Regions from separate parts of the Sediminibacillus sp. JSM 1682029 genome, predicted to be linked through region 2. Evidence: riboswitches for the same ligand, from Rfam matches in the RefSeq annotation. Region 2 holds a riboswitch; the other holds the start of a gene.
What was found. A riboswitch is a leader RNA that binds a small molecule or an ion and turns the genes downstream of it on or off. The one in region 2 is predicted to bind S-adenosylmethionine.
Positions count from the first base shown of each region.

Region 1: it holds a riboswitch for S-adenosylmethionine, as region 2 does, so the genes downstream of both, metX (homoserine O-acetyltransferase MetX) here and ABVF09_RS07605 (LLM class flavin-dependent oxidoreductase) in region 2, are expected to answer to the same signal.

Region 1 covers NZ_JBEWYY010000007.1:191,866-202,077, reverse strand. The annotation lists tRNA gene ABVF09_RS13530 (tRNA-Arg) at 243-318, opposite strand; gene ABVF09_RS13525 (Spo0E family sporulation regulatory protein-aspartic acid phosphatase) at 443-601, opposite strand; gene ABVF09_RS13520 (manganese catalase) at 781-1,605, opposite strand; SAM riboswitch class I at 1,837-1,944, shown strand; gene metX (homoserine O-acetyltransferase MetX) at 2,098-3,183, shown strand; SAM riboswitch class I at 3,212-3,320, shown strand; gene ABVF09_RS13510 (PLP-dependent aspartate aminotransferase family protein) at 3,404-5,188, shown strand; gene ABVF09_RS13505 (aliphatic sulfonate ABC transporter substrate-binding protein) at 5,218-6,222, shown strand; gene ABVF09_RS13500 (ABC transporter permease) at 6,247-7,092, shown strand; gene ABVF09_RS13495 (ABC transporter ATP-binding protein) at 7,105-7,839, shown strand; gene acsA (acetate--CoA ligase) at 7,869-9,551, shown strand; gene ABVF09_RS13485 (homoserine dehydrogenase) at 9,572-10,212, shown strand, end outside.
Region 2 covers NZ_JBEWYY010000003.1:272,844-283,055, forward strand. The annotation lists gene ABVF09_RS07580 (MFS transporter) at 1-650, opposite strand, end outside; gene ABVF09_RS07585 (ABC transporter ATP-binding protein) at 900-2,639, shown strand; gene ABVF09_RS07590 (ABC transporter ATP-binding protein) at 2,620-4,449, shown strand; gene ABVF09_RS07595 (LLM class flavin-dependent oxidoreductase) at 4,592-5,590, shown strand; gene helD (RNA polymerase recycling motor HelD) at 5,653-7,974, shown strand; SAM riboswitch class I at 8,747-8,854, shown strand; gene ABVF09_RS07605 (LLM class flavin-dependent oxidoreductase) at 8,974-10,023, shown strand; gene ABVF09_RS07610 (ATP-grasp domain-containing protein) at 10,057-10,212, shown strand, end outside.

The sequences.
Region 1 (10,212 bases), on a different contig from region 2:
GGATGAAGTTCCTTTTGCATGGAGAGCGACCCGGCTTTGCACTTCATAGGGAGTGTGAAGCGCGTTTTGTGAGGAGAGGGAATCGGAGTTGCACTTGATAAGGTTGTTGAAGCAGATTTTACCAGAATCACTCAAATGTGATTACATTCATGATGCAGTAGCACCCGGCAAACAAACAGATCCAGAAAAAAGAGTGTCCCCAAGTCGATAAAACAACTTGGGAAACACTCTTTTTAAAAGTACGCGCTCGGAGGGATTCGAACCCCCGACAGACGTGGTACCGGAAACCACCGCTCTATCCGACTGAGCTACGAGCGCAATATAATAGGTTGTCGGTTCTCATATTCAGTTCCGACTGACAACGACTATTATACGATAATAAATTTTCGAATGCAAGAGGAAAAATACAACCAATTGAACTGGCAGTCAAAAGGCAACTGGATTATTGCTGTCGTTTTTGTTGTTCCAGCTGGTTGATGGCCTTGTCCAATGTTTGGGATATTTGGAGTACTTCTTGTCCACTCGGATTTTTATTGTATGCTTCATACATTTTAACCCGCAATGCTTCGATTTTTTCTTCTAATTCTTGCAAGTAAACCATGACTGCCCTCCAGGAAAAGTGTATCACGGTATGTACTTCCCTGGATCAGCGGAAAAAAACAATGAAAAAAGTGATCTTTCAGCTTGTAATCAAACCCCAGGGGATAAAGCATAGCTACAAACAAATCTAAAAAAATAGACCTGTGCACCGAGACGCGTGCACAGGTCTGTTTCACTTGTTTATTTATCAAGGGGAGGTGTTGCATGTACATAAGGAGGAGCTGGTTTCAGTTCTGGTTTTCCTCCAAAGCCTACCGGTTCGCTTTCATATTGGAAGTCATGGCCATCGGGCGCATTGCCAGAAGCCCAAATACCGCGTGCACTATCCTCGCCTTCAGAAAAGTTGTACAGTTTATGAGAGAAATCCAATGCTTCCCATTCAGCCGGCACTGTGGTAGGAGTGATTTTGCCGCCTTCTTTTTCTTCTAATTCCTGCAGGGCTGCCATCCATTGGTTTTGATGCATGGTATCTCTGGCCAGCAGGAAGGAAAGCATGTCTTTGACACCGCGATCTTCCGTCAATTCATATAGACGGGCAACCTGCAATCTTCCTTGCGACTCTGCGTTCAGGTTTGCGCGCATGTCTGCCATCAAGTTGCCGCTGGCGATGATATATCCTGCACTCCATGGCACGCCTGCACTGTTTTCCGGAGTGGCTCCGAGTCCGGAAACAATTGCGTGATGCGGATTCATGCCACCCATGATTGCGCCGATCACAGGGTCTTCGGCCGCTTTTTCCTGTTCATTGATTGGCGCTCCATCCAGTAAACGTGCAACCATAGTGGCGATCATTTCTACGTGGCCGAGTTCTTCTGCGCCAGTATCCATGATCAAGTCTTTATACTTTTCATTTCCGCGCGTATTGAAACCTTGGAATAAATACTGCATCGCTACAGACATCTCACCGAATTGTCCACCTAAAATTTCTTGCAGCTGCTTGGCGAAGAGTGGGTCGGACTTTTCTGGTTTTGCATGATACTGAAGTTCTTTTCTGTGAAAAAACAAGTGAAAAACCACCTTTTTAAGTAATTTGTCTGTTTTCGTCTGACTTCGATATCGCTGACGGGCCCGTCCTTTCGCGACAGTTAACCTCTTCCCGCAAGTCACAACGGATAAACGGATTATTCTTATTTTTTCTTGATAATGATTTTAAAAAATGAAATAGGCAGAAAACCTGTTGACAGGTCTTCTTCTACATGCTACAATTCTGGTTAAATCAAAACGGAATATTGCGAATACTTATCCAGAGAGGTGGAGGGACTGGCCCGATGAAACCCGGCAACCTTTAAGCCACGGCTTAAAAAGGTGCTAATTCCTGCTGAGCGAAAGCTTGGAAGATAAGGAGTGAATTGATAACCAATGCCTCTCTATCTTCTGGAGAGGCATTTTTTATGTCTTCCTGGACAGTGAACAGGGGGAAAGACAACTGGAAAAGTGATAGATGGATTGAGAAATAATCGAATTAATTGAAAACAAGAAAGGTGGTGGATCCGTCGTATGGAAGTGAAAACAGCTGTCGAGAGGAAGACCGGTACAGTCAACATAGGAGAGCTCGAGTTGGAATCCGGTACCGTGATCCAGGAGGTTGAGCTTGCCTACGAACGGGTTGGGTTGGCCGAAGCACCGGCAATCCTTGTCTGTCATGCATTGACAGGAAGCCAGCATGCAGCGGGCGATCAGGATATGCCTGGCTATTGGGCAGAAATGATCACCCCTGGAGGTTTTATCGATAGCGATCGATTCCAAATTATATCGTTCAACGTATTAGGCGGCTGTAATGGTTCGACCGGACCGCTTAGTATAGATCCCAAGACGGGAGAACCCTACCAGGCCAAATTTCCGTTTATAACGGTCCGTGATATGGTCCGTGCCCAGCATCTGGCACTGGAAAAACTGGGTATCAACCATTTAGCTGCTGTTATTGGCGGTTCGCTCGGCGGAATGCAGGTGTTGGAGTGGGGAGTGATGTATCCCGGTAAAATGGATCGTTTGATTCCCTTGGCTGTCACGCCTTACTTGACCGACTATGCGATTGCATTCAACAATATCGCAAGACTTGCCATCCTGCATGACCCGAATTGGAACAACGGCAATTATACGGAAGAGACCATACCGGAAAGCGGATTGAGTCTGGCACGTATGGTGGGCATGATCACATACCGGTCGGGAGATTTGTTCAATGAACGTTTTTCCAGGAAACAGCGCGCACCTGCCGGCAACTTCCACGATGAAATTGCCTATGAAATCGAATCCTACCTTGATTACCAGGGGAAAAAGCTGACCAAGCGTTTCGATGCCAACAGTTATCTGTATTTGTTGAAGGCGATGGATACCCATGATATCGGACGCGGACGTGGTGGGTGGCAGAAAGCTGCTTCCCGGATCGAAGCACCGGTAACAGCGCTGGGCTACAGCGGAGATTTGCTATTCCCTCCTGGTTCGCTGGAACAGTTTATCGGCCAGTTGAAGCACATCGGAATAGAAGCGGATTACACATTGATCGATACCAGTTTCGGGCATGACGGTTTTCTGGTCGAATTTGAAAAGTGGGGAAGCATCATCAAATCAGAATTGGAAGCTTGATAAGCTAATGAAGACAATTTAATAAGCACTCTTATCCAGAGAGGCTGAGGGACTGGCCCGATGAAGCCCGGCAACCTTCAAGTCGAATTGACTTGAAAGGTGCTAATTCCTGCAGGAGAGATCCTGACAGATAAGAGGAGAGATTGTATGAACAGTCCTCTTCTTAGGAAGAGGACTTTTTATTTTGATTGAAAAAAAGAGTTACGGGAGGAAAAGAAACATGGCAAATACTTACGATTTAGAAACGTTATCACTTCATGGCGGCCAATCACCGGATCCGACAACAGGGTCGCGTGCTGTCCCGATTTATCAAACTACTTCTTATGTGTTTCACGATACAGAACACGCAGAGCGCTTGTTCGCTCTGGATGAACCTGGAAATATTTATTCTCGATTGGGCAACCCGACAGTCGACGTTTTTGAAAAACGCCTGGCTTTATTGGAGGAAGGAGTTGCAGCAGTCGGTGTAGCTTCTGGTATGGCAGCTATCACATTATCGATTCTTAACCTGGCCAGTGCAGGGGATGAAATCGTAGCTGCCACCAACTTATACGGCGGTACGTACAATTTGTTCTCGACCACCCTGCCGCGTTATGGCATCAAGGTCAACTTTGTCGATCCGACCGATCCTGAAAATTTCCGCAAGGCGATTACGGATAAAACCAAAGCGGTTTATGGAGAAATCATCGGGAATCCAAGCTTGCATGTGCTCGATGTCGAAAAAGTCGCGGAAATTGCCCACGAAAATGGATTGCCGCTGATCATTGACAATACCTTTGCCACGCCGCACTTATGCAAACCAATCACATTAGGAGCCGATATCGTGATCCACTCAGCAACCAAATGGATTGGAGGGCATGGCACTTCGATTGGCGGGGTGATCGTCGATGGTGGAAGATTTGATTGGAATTCGGAAAAATACCCGCAGTTTACGGACCCGGATCCGAGCTACAATGGCATCCGCTATGCAGTGGATTTCGGAACATTGGCGTTCAGCACTAAAGTAAGGGTGCAGCTGCTGCGTGATTTCGGAGCTTCGCTGAGTCCTTTCAACGCCTTTTTGCTGCTGCAAGGCCTGGAAACTTTGCATCTGCGCGTCGAACGGCATAACCAGAATGCGCTGGAGCTTGCCCGTTACTTAAAGGACCATCCGGCAGTGGACTGGGTGTCCTATCCAGGATTGGAGGAGCACCCGTCCCACCAGCAAGCGAGTGAAACCTTGCGGCATGGATACGGTTCGATTGTCAACTTCGGCATCAAAGGCGGCAAAGAGGCCGGCCGAACGTTGATAAACAATGTCGCTTTATGGTCGCATCTAGCCAATGTCGGGGATGCCAAATCGTTGATCATCCATCCGGCTTCGACGACCCACCAGCAGCTGTCCCCGGAGGAACTGGAAGCGACGGGGGTCAAAGCGGAGCTCGTCCGGTTGTCGGTGGGGATCGAGTCGGTGAGAGATTTGATCAACGATTTGGATGCAGCATTGGCAAAAGCGACTGGGCAACAAAAGGAGAGCGGACCAGAAATAGTCATCAACGATGAGGGAGTAATCCGCTGGGCATTGCAGTCCCCGACAGAACGTGTCGAATCCGATGGGGAAGAGCGCCAACGTCAAAAAACATTGGCGATTGTCGGGTTGAGTGGTAAAGAGGCAAGGCCGAGCCACCGTCTTGCCAGAAAAATGCAGCGGCTTGGCTATAAAATCATCCCGGTGAATCCGCGGGAAACGGAGATTTTAGGTGAAAAGGCGTACCCAGATTTGAAAAGCATTCCGGAACCGATCGATATTGTCCAGGTATTCAGAAGTCCGGAAGCTGCAATCGGAATCGCACGCGAAGCAGCGGAGGTCCGGCCAAAAATTTTCTGGCTTCAAGAAGGAGTGGTATCCGATGAAGCTGCCGAAATAGCGAGAAATGCTGGACTCCAAGTGGTTCATAACCGCTGTACGTATAAAGAGGCACAACGCCTGCGAGGAACAATTACGACTTATGCTTGTGAAATATAAGACGGATACCAACGACGAGGAGGATAACCATGGATCGCATACCACTGATAGATTTAAGAAGTTTTTTGGCTCTGACAGCTCTGACGGTGATTATTATCGTCACTGCCGGCTGTTCATCGAGCGCAAGCTCTGAAGGAGCGCCGGATAAGATACGGCTTGACTATGCGTACTATTCACCGACCAGCCTGGTGTTGAAAAAGTTCGGCTGGGCAGAGGAAGAGTTTGAAGAAGAAGGGATCGAGATAGAATGGGCACTAAGTCAAGGCAGCAACAAAGCGCTGGAATTTTTGAACAGTGACAGTGTCGATTTTGGATCGACTGCCGGCGCTGCAGCGTTGATGTCGAAAGCAAACGGAGCGCCGATCAAGAATGTGTATATTTATTCAAAACCGGAGTGGACTGCATTGGTCACCTCGAAAGGTTCCGGAATTTCCAGTCTTGAAGACTTGAAGGGAAAAAAGGTGGCGGCCACACTTGGGACGGATCCATACATTTTCCTCTTGCGTGCTCTTGAAGCAGAAGGAGTTCCAGCAGATGAGTTGGAAATCGTCAACCTGCAGCACGGCGATGGGGCATCTGCCTTGACGTCCGGACAGGTGGACGCATGGTCCGGGCTTGACCCGCACATGGCTCGATTGGAACTCGAATCGGATGCAGAGCTTTTTTACCGGAATCCCGACTTTAATACGTATGGTTTCCTGAATGTCCGCGAGGAGTTTGCGGAAAAACATCCAGAATACGTTGATCGGGTCATCAAGGTGTACGAAAAAGCGAGGAAGTGGGTCCAGGATAATCCGGAGGAAGCTGCCGAGTTATTGGCAGAAGAAGCGGAGATTAAAGAAGAGGTCGCGATCAAACAGCTGGAAAGAAACGATTTTTCCGAACCTGTTCCCGGCGAAGTACATCGTGACGCTTTGATTGAGGCCGGAAAAGTGCTGCAGGAAAGCGAAACGATTGATCCGGAAGCCAATATCGAGGAATTGACAGACGAACTAATCGATCCATCTTTCGCGGAAGAAACAATATCGGAGTAAAAAAGTCAGAGAGGAGGACCAGACATGGCCAAAAATCAAAGTGAAGTGAGCGGTGTCTTCACAACGGGAAGCAAAAGCCAGCCATCGACAATCAAACCGAAAAGTCCGTTCACCCATCCCTTGTTATTGGGGAGCATTTTTCCGGCTTTGTTGGTGGTGGTTTGGGAATTGTTAAGCCGTTCGGAAGTCTTTCCAGCCTATCAGCTTCCTGCCCCGTCCGTCATTTTAGAGACAATTGTCGGGATGGCGGAAGATGGCACACTCTGGGGACATGTCGGCATCACCTTCTACCGGGTGTTGATGGGCTTTCTGTTAGGAACGGCAGCAGCCGTCGTGCTCGGTTCGTTGGTCGGATTTTATAAACATGCCGAAGCGCTATTCGATCCGCTGATCCAAGCCTTTCGTTCCATCCCTTCCCTAGCATGGGTTCCACTGTTCATTTTATGGATGGGAATCGGCGAGCCGTCGAAGATCGCCATGATTGCAGTCGGCGTCTTCTTTCCGGTTTATTTGAATATTGTCAGTGGCATAAGCGGCGTCGACCGAAAATTAATCGAGGTTGGGAAAATGTATGGATTGAATACATTTCAGCTGGTGCGAAGGATTATTCTTCCGGCAGCTTTGCCTTCCTTTTTGGTCGGATTGCGCAGTGGGCTTGGATTGGGCTGGATGTTTGTCGTGGCAGCGGAATTGATGGGTGCGAGCCAGGGGCTTGGGTATTTGCTGGTAGTCGGCCAGAATACACTAGCTCCGGAAACCATTATAGCGAGTATTGTCTTGTTCGCAGTGATCGGAAAGCTGTCGGACTGGGTACTGAAAAAACTGGAGACCCGGACATTGCATTGGCAGGATCGGGCTGCAAAATCGTAAGGAGGTAAAGCGGTGAGTCTTCAATTAGAAAGAGTGGGAAGGACGTTTGCAGGAAAAGCAGCTGTCCAGGATGTTTCCTTCCGAGCGGAACCTGGTGAAATCATCGGTCTTCTCGGAACCAGCGGCTGCGGCAAAAGCACCCTGTTGCGTGCCATCTCCGGACTGGATACCGAATTTGACGGCGTGATCGAAATCAATAATAAGAAAGTGGACGACATACAGAAGACGACTGGGTTTATGTTCCAGGAGCCACGTTTGCTGCCTTGGCTGAATGTCCTCGACAATGTCACCTTCGGCCTTGAGGGGAACAGAGAGGAAAAGAAAAAAAAGGCAGGCCGTTACTTGGAAAGTGTCGGACTTGCCGGCAGTGAAAAATTGTATCCAAAGCAACTTTCAGGCGGAATGGCACAGCGTGTGGCAATTGCACGTGCTCTGGCCACCTCACCGGAAATTTTGCTGCTGGATGAACCGTTCAGTGCTCTCGATGCGTTTACCAAAATGCAGCTGCAGGATTTACTGCTTGAAGTGTGGAGGAGTTATCAATCGACAATGGTCCTGGTGACCCACGATGTGGATGAAGCTGCCTATTTATGCGATCGGATCATCGTGCTTAGGGGACAGCCGGGCAAGGTGGAACGAGAAATCACGATTACAGAGCCAAGACCGAGAGAAAGAGGAAGCAGTGAGCAGGCTGCTTATAAGGCGGAAATTCTCGCCAGCTTGGACTTAACAACAGATACAGCTTGACCAAGCTGGATACATAGAGGAGGTACAACATGACAGGAAATGATGTGAAAATACTTAAAGCCGATAAAGGCAAACACAATTTAACAGACTATCGTCGTGTGGCTGCGGAATTCTCCTGGGAACAAGCTGCAGAACAGCTAAACTTATCCAAAACCGGTAACTGGAATGCCGCTTATGAAACGATCGACCGTCACGTTGCCGAAGGGTATGGCAACAAAACTGCTTTATATTTTGTCCAGGAAGCATACAACGAGAGCTTCACGTTCGCCGAGGTAAAGGAAAAAACGGATCATTATGCCCGGGTATTGAAGGAACAGGGAGTCGGCAAAGGGGATCGTGTATTTGTCTTCCTTCCCAAAACCCCGGCTTGTTACTTTTCCATCCTGGCCATCATCAAAATTGGTGCGATTGCCGGTCCGTTGTTTGAAGCATTTATGGAAGAGGCAGTAAAAGACCGGATGAATGACTGTGGAGGCACCGTCTTGATTACGGACGACCAGCTAATCCAGCGGGTTCCTCAAACGGAAATCCCCAGCTTACAAACGATCTTGCTGGTCGATCAAATCGAAGCAGCCAAACCAGAGGCTGTGACGGAAGAAGAACTGGTCGAATGGGTCGATCCGGAGGACGGCATGTTGATTCACTATACAAGTGGATCGACAGGAAAGCCAAAGGGGGTGCTGCATGCGCATAGAGCTGTCGTCCATCACTTTCAATCAGGGCGCTGGGTATTGGATATACAGGAAAACGATGTATATTGGTGTACCTCCCATCCTGGCTGGGTTACAGGCAGTGTATATGGTTTGTTCGCACCATGGCTGAACCGGGCGGCTGTTGTCATCCAGGCGGGCCGTTTTCGGGCGGAAAACTGGTATCAGATCATCGCAGACTTCGGCGTCACGATTTGGTATAGTGCACCTACCGCTTTTCGCATGCTGATGGCACAGGGGGAGTTATATAAACAATATAACCTGGAGTCGCTTCGTCATATTTTAAGCGTCGGAGAGCCCTTGAATCCCGAAGTCATCAATTGGGCGTGGGACAACTTATCACTGCGGATTCATGACACGTGGTGGATGACCGAAACGGGTGGGCATTTGATTGTCAATCTTCCATCAGAACCGATAAAACCAGGGTCGATGGGGCGTGCCTTCCCTGGAATTACCGTCGGAATTTTGGACGAAAGCGGAAAAGAACTCCCGGCTGGAACAATCGGTCAGTTAGCAGTGAAAACGCCGTGGCCAGGGCTGATGAAAGAAATTTGGGGAAACAAGGATAAATTTGCTTCCTATTTTCTATATGAAGGCTGGTATGTCTCCGGCGATCTGGCGGTACAGGATGAAGATGGCTATATCTTTTTCCAGGGCAGAAGCGATGACATGATCAATTCGGCCGGTGAGCGAATCGGTCCCTTCGAAGTGGAAAGCAAGTTGATCGAACATCCTGCAGTGGCAGAAGCGGGAGTGATCGGTAAGCCTGATCCGCTGCGCGGTGAGCTGGTAAAAGCGTTTATCACCCTGCGTTCGGGATACGAAGAAACATCTGAGCTGCTTGAGGAGCTGCGCGTCTTTGTCAAAACAAACTTGGCGGCACATGCAGCCCCGCGGGAAATAGAAGTAGTCGAAGAATTACCGAAAACAAAGATAAGCGGCAAAATCTTGCGTCGGGAATTGAAGCAGCGGGAGCTCGACAAGGTTGGCGCAACCTCTTAACAAGGAACAGGAGGAGAACTATGACGACAATCAAAGTGGCATTGCTGGGTTTTGGGACAGTTGGCAGCAGTGTTTACCAGACTATTCAATCCCGACGTAGCAAGTTCGAAAGATTAATAGGAAAAAAGGTGGAAATCGTCGGGGTATTGATCCAGGACGAGACAAAACAACGAAATATCGCCGATGGTATTTTGGTAACCTCTTCGTTTGAAGAGTTGCTTGCCATTCCGGAGATCGACGTGATCATCGAAGCGATCAACGGCATTGAACCTGGAGCCGGTTATTTAAGTCGTGCCTTAGAAAAAGGGATCCATGTGGTGACCGCCAATAAAGAGCTCCTTGCTCATGAAGGGCAATCATTAAGGGAAACGGCAGCTAAGGGGCATGCCCAACTCAAATTTGAAGCAGCCGTTGCAGGAGGAGTCCCGATAATAGGGACACTGCAGCAACTATTACAGGTAAATGAAGTTTCGAACGTGGAAGCTATTTTGAACGGAACATCCAATTACATCCTTACGGAAATTGCAGAAAACCAAGTAGGCTTTCAAGCAGCGTTACATTCTGCCCAAAAGCACGGATATGCAGAAGCAGATCCAGGAAATGATGTGGATGGGTGGGATGCTTTTTATAAGCTGATGATTTTGTGCGAGTTACTGCTAGG
Region 2 (10,212 bases):
ATTTGAACGAACATCGAGACAAGCATCACGATCAACAAGACAGGATGTCGTATGATATGCAGAATGACTTCCTTACTTGTATAAGATGCTTGTCTGCCGGCTTCCTCCTCGATTCGCTGTTCCTTGACGCCGAATAATACGAGCAAGGCCGACAGGAGCAAAGCGATCGATATGCTTTTGAACGTTGTGGCGAATCCGAGCGCATCGGCGACCGCACCGCCGATCAATGGTCCCATCAAGCTGCCGGTGATGCTGCCGGTCTGTAACGTGCCCAGTACTTTACCGGCGATATGTTTCGGAGTCTGGGTGGAAATGAGCGCTTGCGACATCGAGATAAATCCAGTGAAAACCCCCATGAACAGCCGCAGCAGAAATAGCTGCCAAACCGTCGTGACAAAGCCCATTGCGAAAACAGATACACAAAGACCTGCAGCAGAAACGACCAGGATAGGTTTTCTACCGTATCGGTCTCCGATTTTTCCCCAAATGGGAGAAAAGGTAAAGGCGGCAACGAAGGTTATTCCAAACGTCCATCCCGACCAGTTTTGCACAAATGTATCTGAAAAATTGCCAAGCGTTTCAATGTATAACGAAATAAACGGCAGGATCATGGTCATACTGCCGCCGATGAAAAAGTTGGCAAACCACATGATGAACAAGTTTCTTTTTGCAATTTTCTCCTGTGTCGTGATAATGGGTCACTTCTTTCAAAATATTTCGTAACACTAAATATTTTAGCCGATACTCTTTCAAATAAAAAGGGATTTGCAATGTGCTTTTCCTCGAGTGGCGGAAATGGAACCTCGAAAAATGAATCCTCAACTGCCATACCTTCTTATCAATGACGTATAATAGTTAGTAGCATTCTTTGCTAACGGCACATTACGGGGGAAATAGGGATGAAGGAAATCGTTACATACGTAGCCAAATATAAAGCAGCTGCTGTCTTGGCTTTGCTTTTGATGGCAGTCGAGTTAGTCGTCGAATTGATTCAGCCGGTTATAATGGCATCGATTATCGATACAGGGGTAGTGCAGCGCGATATGGGAAGGATTGGCTTTTGGGGAGCGGTTCTGCTCGGTACGTCGGTGCTGGCCTTTGCTTCCGGCATTTTGAATTCTTTTTTTGCTTCAAAAGTCAGCCAGGGAACTGCATATGATTTGCGAAAAGATGTGTACGAACGGATTCAGCGGTTTTCCGTTACGCAAATTCAACGGTTTGCGGCGTCCTCCTTGATTACGAGATTGACTACTGACGTTACACAAATTCAGTCGTTGATTTTTATGGCAATGCGAATTATGCTGCGAGCCCCTTTGTTCATCATAGGCGGGGTTATCATGGCTTTTACCGTAAATGTCCAATTGGCGCTTATTTTGGCAGCATTCGTGCCTTTTTTACTGCTCGTCATGCTTTTTCTGATGACAAAGGGGGTCAAGCTGTTTGGTTCTGTCCAGGCTAAGATTGATCGACTGAATTCCATTATTCAGGAAAACCTGCTCGGTATCCGGCTTGTAAAGGCTTTTTTGCGGAATTCATTCGAGACGGACAGATTCCGGAAGGTAAATCAATCCCTGATGGAGACAAATAAACGGGCACTGCAGTTAATGGAGACAGTAATGCCGATCGTCATGCTGGGGATGAATGCCGGAATCATAACGATTCTATGGTTAGGGTCCATTCAACTGGAAACAGGGGATGCCCAACCTGGCGAAGTTGTCGCTATCTTGAATTATGCAACGCGAATCCTTGGTTCATTCGGCGTTTTTTCTTTTTTACTGATGAATTTTTCCCGGGGGAAGGCTTCTGCTGCACGCATAACCGAAGTGCTGCTGGAACCCCCTGAAGAACAATTGGATAAAAGTGACCAGGGGGAACAACGAATGTCGGGTCAAATCGCCTTTGAGAATGTCTCTTTCTGTTATCCAGAAGCAAAGCAGCCGGCACTACAAGGTGTATCTTTTTCAGCCGATGCAGGCGAAATGGTGGGGGTCATCGGGGAAACCGGCTCTGGAAAATCGACCTTGGCACAACTGATTCCGAGCCTGTTTCCGGTGACCCGTGGAGGTATTTTTTTAGACGGGAAGCCGATCGAATCATTTGAAATGCAGCAACTACGTCGGCAAATCGGCATGGTTCCGCAACAGGCCCACTTGTTTTCCGGAACTATCAAAGAGAATCTTCTATGGGGTAACGAAGAGGCGTCAGAGAAGGAGATCATCCAGGCGGCGGTAGATGCCAGCATCCATGACTACATCATGAGTCTGCCGCGAGGGTATGATACGGTTATCGGCCAGCGGGGGATCAATCTTTCGGGCGGACAGAAACAACGCCTTTCCCTTGCCCGGGCATTGATCCGCGAACCGAAAATCCTGATTCTGGATGACAGTACGAGCGCATTGGACGCCAATACGGAGGCCCGGGTTTTGCAGGCACTTCGTCGGCGGTCCTGTACGGTTTTTATTATCGCTTCCAAAATCAGTTCCGTTAAGAATGCCGAGAAAATATTGCTGTTGAAACATGGAGAGCTGGAGGCAAGCGGTCCACATCGCCAGCTTATCGAACAAAGTGCTTATTACCGTATGATCTATCAATCTCAATCAGAAGCGGGGGTGTTCGAGCATGCAGGGAACGAATCGTAATGTATCCGGAAAGCAGCCTGCCAGAATACCCTCCAGACACAACCATGGAGCTCCGAGGCAAAAGCCGAACATAAAAAACATGAGGCAGACGCTCCAACGGATATGGCGTTATATGTATGCTAAAAAAAAGCTGTTTTATCTTGTCCTCATCATGGTAGTTGTCAGTTCTGCCCTTTCACTGCTCGGTCCCTATCTGCTTGGTGTAACGGTGGATCACATGGTCGCCGATTTCCAAACCAACCAACTGACCGTGATGCTCATCCTGCTCGGCGTGATTTTTATTGCCCAGTCCGGTGCAGTCTGGATGCAAAATTATTGGATGATCACGATTGCCCAGGAAACCGTACAGACAATGCGAAACGACCTATTCAGTCATATACTGCTTTTGCCGTTACCTTTTTTCCAAAAGCGACAGAGCGGAGAAGTAATGAGCCGTCTGACAAATGACATGGAAAATGTAAGCAGGACGTTGAATTCCTCCGTGATTCAGCTGGCAACGAGCGTGCTGACGCTTGGTGGAACTGTTACGATCATGCTTTGGTTGAGCCCGCTGTTGACGTTGTTGACCCTTACAATCGTACCGTTGATGTATTGGGGGATGAGGTGGATTACTAACAGGACAGGGCGATACTTTAAAGCGCAGCAAAGAGATTTGGGGGATGTAAACGGTTATGTGGAAGAAACCTTGTCCGGACATCATATCATCAAAGCGTTCTCCCAAGAGGAACGGGTGACAGCAGCGTTCCATGAAAAGAATGAACGACTCCGGGATTCAGGGTATTGGGCACAGACATACTCGGGTTTCATTCCCAAATTGATGAACTCTCTGAACAATCTCAGTTTCACCATCATTGTCGGTTTCGGTGCCATTCTTGCTGTGAATGGCTTGGTTTCCATCGGTATCATTGTAACCTTTACTACGTATGCAAGACAGTTCACTCGTCCGCTAAATGACCTGGCCAATCAGTACAATGTGGTCCTATCTGCAGTGGCAGGGGCAGAAAGGGTATTCGAAATCATGGATGAAGAACCGGAAAAGGACGGTCCGCAAGCAAAACCTGTTGACAGGTTACATGGTGCGGTTGAATTCCGATCCGTGGATTTTGCTTATCAGGAAGGAGAGAGGACTCTCTCGAATATCAACCTTCGGGTGGCCCCCGGGCAGACGGTAGCGCTAGTGGGACCAACAGGAGCAGGCAAAACGACTTTGATTTCGTTGCTCGCCCAGTTCTATCAACCGGATGGTGGCAGGATTTTATTGGATGGACGGGATGCTTCCAAGTTAATGAGGGCAAGTCTGCGCCGTAACATGGGTATTGTCCTGCAGGATTCTATTTTGTTTGAAACCACTATCAGAGAAAACATCCGTTATGGCAGATTGAAGGCAACGGATGAAGAGGTCGTGCAAGCCGCAAAAGCTGCCAATGCTGATGGATTTATCCGTAAGCTTCCGAAGGGGTATGATACCGTCCTGAAAGCCGATGGTTCCGGCATCAGTCATGGCCAGCGCCAATTGCTGTCCATCGCCAGAGTGATGCTTGCCGATCCTGCGTTGTTGATTTTGGATGAAGCGACGAGCAGTGTCGATACAATTACGGAAATGAAAATCAATGATGCTTTCCAGCAGCTGATGAAAGGAAAAACGAGTTTTGTGATTGCCCACCGGCTTAACACGGTGAAAAATGCTGACATCATCGCAGTGATTCAGTCTGGTCAAATCACCGAACAGGGAACGCACCAAGAGCTGATAAAGCAGAACGGTCATTATGCATCGCTGGTTCAGTCCAGCAGAACACAGAAAAATGGATAACGTGTGTGCAAGAAATTGGAAAATACATATTTATGGATGTACCATATTAAAATAGTGAATAATCAAGCATTATAAATAAATCGAGATAGAGACGCTGCCAGGAAGTGCTTGCAGAGGCACTCTCTATTTAGGAGGAGTTACCATGGTACGTCTAAGTGTATTGGATCAATCACCGATTCCACGAGGCGGATCAGCCAGGGAAGCATTGCAGAACACGGTGAAACTTGCCCAGCTGGCCGAAGAGCTCGGTTACCACCGCTTTTGGATATCGGAACATCATTTGGAAACGCTGGCCCATTCCAGTCCAGAGGTGTTCCTTCCCCATATCGCAGCACACACGTCTTCCATCCGTGTCGGTTCCGGCGGTGTGATGCTGCCCCATTACAGCGCATATAAAGTTGCGGAAAACTTTCGATTGCTTGAAGCATTGCACCCTGGGAGAATCGACCTCGGGGTCGGACGGGCACCCGGGGGAATCCCTCTGGCCACGGCAGCCTTGCAGGAAGGTAAGGGGCCAGGGGGAGGAGACAGCTATCCCCAGCAAATCGAAGACCTTGTCCATTATTTATCGGGATCATCTGATGAAACCCACCGCTTTCGAGGATTGAAAGCAATGCCGGATATCGATACTGCGCCGCAATTATGGCTGCTTGGCTCGAGCGGGGGCAGTGCGGGCTTGGCGTCGGGTCAGGGGATTTCCTATGCTTTCGCTCAATTTATCAGTGGACAGCATGGTGGTTCGGTTGTAAAAAGTTATCAACGACGATATAAGCCATCGATATTGCAGAGAGAGCCGCAAGCATTAGCCGCATTTTTCCTGGTATGTGCAGAAACAGATGAAAAAGCAGAGTGGCAGGCTAAAAGCATGGACGTGCAAATGTTGAAAATGGCCAGAGGAGAGACCGGCGAAGGCATCCTTCCTCCGGAAGAAGCAGCGGGTTACCAATTTGCACCTTATGAGATACAGCTAGTCCGGGAGAACCGAAGGCGGATGCTGGTAGGCTCGCCGGAAACGGTTCGCAGCCAACTGTTGCAGTTAAGTGAGGAATACGGAACAGAGGAGTTCATGCTGGCATCGATGAACTACTATTTTGCCGATAAACAAAAAGGGTATGAGCTACTGGCCAAAGCCTTTTCCTAGGCTTCAAGTCAGGAGCGATTACATAACAATATGATGATCAATGCCGATAGGAGGGTGGCGGCTTGGACGAAAAAGACTGGAAGCAAGAAAGAGAACGATTGAATGAAGTATTGGATATCATTGATGCAACTGCTGAAAAGTTGCAGGAAAGAAAAGGCGGAATCAAAGACCGGGTTTTGGACCTCCGCAAAAACTTTTGGGAAGACGTTACCGTCAACCTGGATGAGCCGGATGACGTAATCGAAACGCAGGCGAGCCTGAAACAGCAGGCCGAGCTGCTATCGGAGCGGGAAAGAAGCCATGGTCAATTGAGTGAGCAGTTGAAAACACTCGCCAGATTAAAGGAATCCCCTTATTTTGGAAGGATCGATTTTCTGGAAGACGGGGAACAGGACGCAGACCAAATTTACTTGGGCATTGCTTCATTGATGGATGAACAGGAAGACGAGTTTCTTGTCTATGACTGGCGCGCCCCGATTTCGAGTCTCTATTATGACTATCCGCCCGGACCTGCGGCATACCAAACGACGGAAGAAACGATCAATGGCGAAATGAAGCTGAAAAGACAATATATTATCCGGAACAGTCAGTTAAAGGGGATGTTTGATACTGGATTGACCATCGGTGATCATTTATTGCAATCTGTGCTCGGCAACAATGCCAGCACACAGATGAAGAGCATCGTTGCCACCATCCAAAAAGAACAAAACCGAATCATCCGCAATGAGAAAAACGATTTGCTGATTGTCCAAGGGGTTGCCGGAAGCGGCAAAACATCGGCTGCCTTACAACGTGTCGCGTATTTACTCTATCGCTATCGGGAAGTTTTAACATCGGATAATATGGTGTTGTTCTCTCCAAATCCGTTGTTCAATAGTTATGTATCCACGGTTTTACCTGAACTGGGCGAAGAAAATATGCAGCAGACGACCTTTCATGAATATTTGGAACAGCGTCTTGGCAGTCGTTTTGACATTGAAACGCCATTTGCCCAAGTGGAATATTACCTGGCCGCAAATCAGGAAGCCGATTATCATACCCGGATTTCCGCGATGACGTTCAAAGCGGGAGCCCAGTATAAACGGTTGGTGGATCAGTTTATTGAAGGATTGCATGCTGGTGGAATCGAATTCAGGAACGTTACCTTCCGTGGCGCGGTGATTGTAGATAAATATTCCATAACTGATTACTTTTACAGGCTTGATCCGGCGATGAGTCTCCCGAACAGGATGGAAGCGACTGCCAAATGGCTTTTGAAACAAGTGGACAAGTTTGCAAAGGGGCAGCTGCAGGAGGACTGGGTGTTGGAAGAAGGGCAGCTTTTGGAAAAAGAAGACTTTCTTTCGGTGTACCAGCAGTTGCAGGAAGAGGATGCATCCTCCGATGACCCTTATTATGACTTTGTACGGGAAGAGGAATTGCTTCGTCAAAAGGTGATTGACGATAACTTCCAGCCGTTGCGCCAAAAGATAAAGCGTCGCCGCTTCTTTCATGCGGAAAAAACTTTTCAAAAGCTTTTTGATGCTGAGACAGGAGTCGATGGCGTAAAGCTTCCGGATAATTGGCCGGAAATTTGCCGGCAATCGCTGGAGTTACTGGAGAAAAGAAAATTGACCTGGGAAGAAGCTGCTCCATACTTATACTTTTACAATCGACTGGTCGGCTTTCAGGTGAATCGGTCTATCAGGCATTTATTCATCGACGAAGCCCAGGATTACTCCCCGTTCCAGTTTGCTTATTTCCAAGAGGTTTTCCCTCTTAGCAGGATGACGCTTCTAGGAGATTACAACCAGGCGATTTATGCGCATGCCTCCACGGAAGAAACCCTGCTTTCTTCTCGATTGGAAGCAAAGCACGAACGGATCACCCTGACGAGAAGTTATCGTTCAACCAGGCAAATTGTGGAGTTTACCAAAGCCTTTATGCCAGGCGGCGATGTCATTGAGCCTTTCAACCGGGAAGGTTCAAAGCCATTGATTATCCAGGTGTCTGATCAACATAAACTAAAACAGCAAATATTGCAGACAATAAAGGGCTATACCGCTGCAAATCACCAAACAATCGCCATTATTTGCAAAACGATGGAGGAGAGCCGGGAGGCGTATCAATTATTGCGCGAAGAAACGGAAGCAAAGCTGATGGATGAAGAAACGCACACCTTCCAAAAAGGGCTGCTTGTGCTTCCGGCATATCTGGCAAAAGGAATCGAGTTCGATGCGGCGATTATCTATAATGCTTCGGCTTCTCAATATTCTCGGGAACTGGAGCGGAATTTGCTTTACACAGCCTGTACGAGGGCGATGCATGAACTGGCTGTGTTCTCGATCGGTCCAATGTCCGCTTTTTTGCAACAACTGCCGGAAGATTTGTATGACAGGGCATAGGCAAGAGACATCTAGCAATTTCCGTCCGAATTGGGCGCATGCAGCCAAAACAAGAATCGCAGACTTTATTGTTTCGTCTCGAGAGTTGATAGAAACTATGCAGTAACTTTAATGGGGAGCTCCATTGCCTATGCAAAAAGCGTGTAACTAACGCTTCGGTAGCATACTTCGCTTTCCGCGGGCACGGCTTCAGCTAACTTGGTAAAGAAAACCGCTTTACCAAGTGGATCTTCAGCTCGCGCTGTTCCCGCTGGAGTCTTCGTATGCTACCTTCGCTAAGAAGTTTGCTGATTATCGCAAACATTAAGCCTCTTAATAAAACGCTTGTCAGGATATGTGTGTCTTTTCATAAAAAACAGTTTGGGTTTCGTCTTTTCCCCTTCTCTCGGCTTTCTGCTTGTTTTCCTAGAAATGTCTTTTGATAAGATGTTTCATGCTATTGAATGAAGAAAAATATATCTAGTATACTCGCTTAAAAACAGGAAGCTATTCTTAGCTGAGGAAATACCCGGAGACTCCTGCGGGAGCAAAGGCCTCGGAGAGATCCCGCAGAGCGTTAGCTCGAGGAAGCTCACCAGCCGCCCGCGGAAAGCGCAGGGTATTTCCTCAGCGCTGTTCTCCAACCTAAATAAAGGCCGGATGTCAGGGGGACTCACTCAAGTTAATTCACAGTTTATAGGTTTTATGAAAAACAAAATCAATGGAATTGTGGAAATCAACCAGTTGCAATTAACCCGAGTTATTTGATAAGATTACTTCAACCGAATAACGATTCTTATGAAGAGAGGCGGAGGGACAGGCCCGATGAAGCCCGGCAACCCACTGGAATTTCAGGAAGGTGCCAATTCCTACAGAGTGAATGTACTCTGAGAGATAAGAAGCTGAATGACGAATAAGCCTTCTTCCTCTCTGGGAGAAGGCTTTTTTATAACGCCTGGTTTCAAATAAGATCTTATTCGGAAACAAAATTTGTCAGCATTCAGGCAGGGGAGAGATAACATGAAGTACGGATTTTGGCTGCCGATTTTCGGCGGATGGTTGCGAAATGTAGAGGATGAACTGATGCCTCCAACCTTTGATTATGCAAAACAAGTGATCCAGTCAGCAGAGAAATGGGGCTATGATACCACGTTGATTGCTGAGTTATATTTGAACGACATAAAAGGAATCGATGCAGATTCTCTGGAAGCATGGTCGACAGCGGCCGGACTGGCAGCAGTGACAGAGAAAATCGAAATCATGACAGCAGTCCGTCCCGGGTTCCACAATCCTGCTGTAGCAGCAAAAATGGCTGCTAACATTGACCATATCAGTAACGGCAGGTTTACACTGAATGTCGTCTCGGCATGGTGGGAAGAAGAAGCGAAACAATATGGTGGAGCATTTACCGCCCACGATGAACGGTATGACCGGACAGAGGAGTTCCTGGAAGTGTTGAAAGGGATGTGGCAGGAAGAAACGTTTTCTTACCATGGCAATTATTATGAAGTGAACAATGCCAAACTTGCTCCTAAGCCGGTACAAAAACCTTTCCCGACCCTATATGCGGGAGGGGAAAGCGATCGTGGCAAACAGGCAATTGTCGATTCCTGTGACGCCTATGTCATGCACGGAGGCACGGTCGATGAGATTGCCAGCAAGATAGCGGAAATGAAGGTAAGGCGGGAAGAAGCCAGTCAGCCAGAATTCCAATCGTTTGGCATGGCGGCCTACGTGATTTGCCGGGATACCGAGGAAGAAGCATTGGAAGAATGGAAACGAATAACTGACGTGAAAGATAGCGCGGGATACGCCGGCTATCAAGACTTTGTCAGCAAATCGCAGTTGGAGCAACAAGTTGAACTTAATGATTATTCGGTCTCGAACCGGGGCTTGCGTCCAAATTTAATCGGGACACCGGACCAAATTGCGGAAAGGATCGCGGCATACGAAGAAGCGGGATTGGACTTATTATTGCTGCAGTTTTCGCCCCAGCTGGAAGAAATGGAGCGTTTCTCGCAGCAAGTCATGCCGCTTGTGGAAGAAAAACGACGTCAGTTATTGAAATAACTTGAAACCATACCAAGGAGAGGAGACGGCAGAATGAGCAAAGTATATGTCATCCATGAAAATAGTGAATGGACCGAGCACCTGACGAAACGATTGGAGGAGCTTGATGTCCCTTATGAAGAATGGTTTTTGGACCAGGGGATGGTCGATTTGACAGAAGAACCACCAGAAGGAATCTTTTATAGCCGG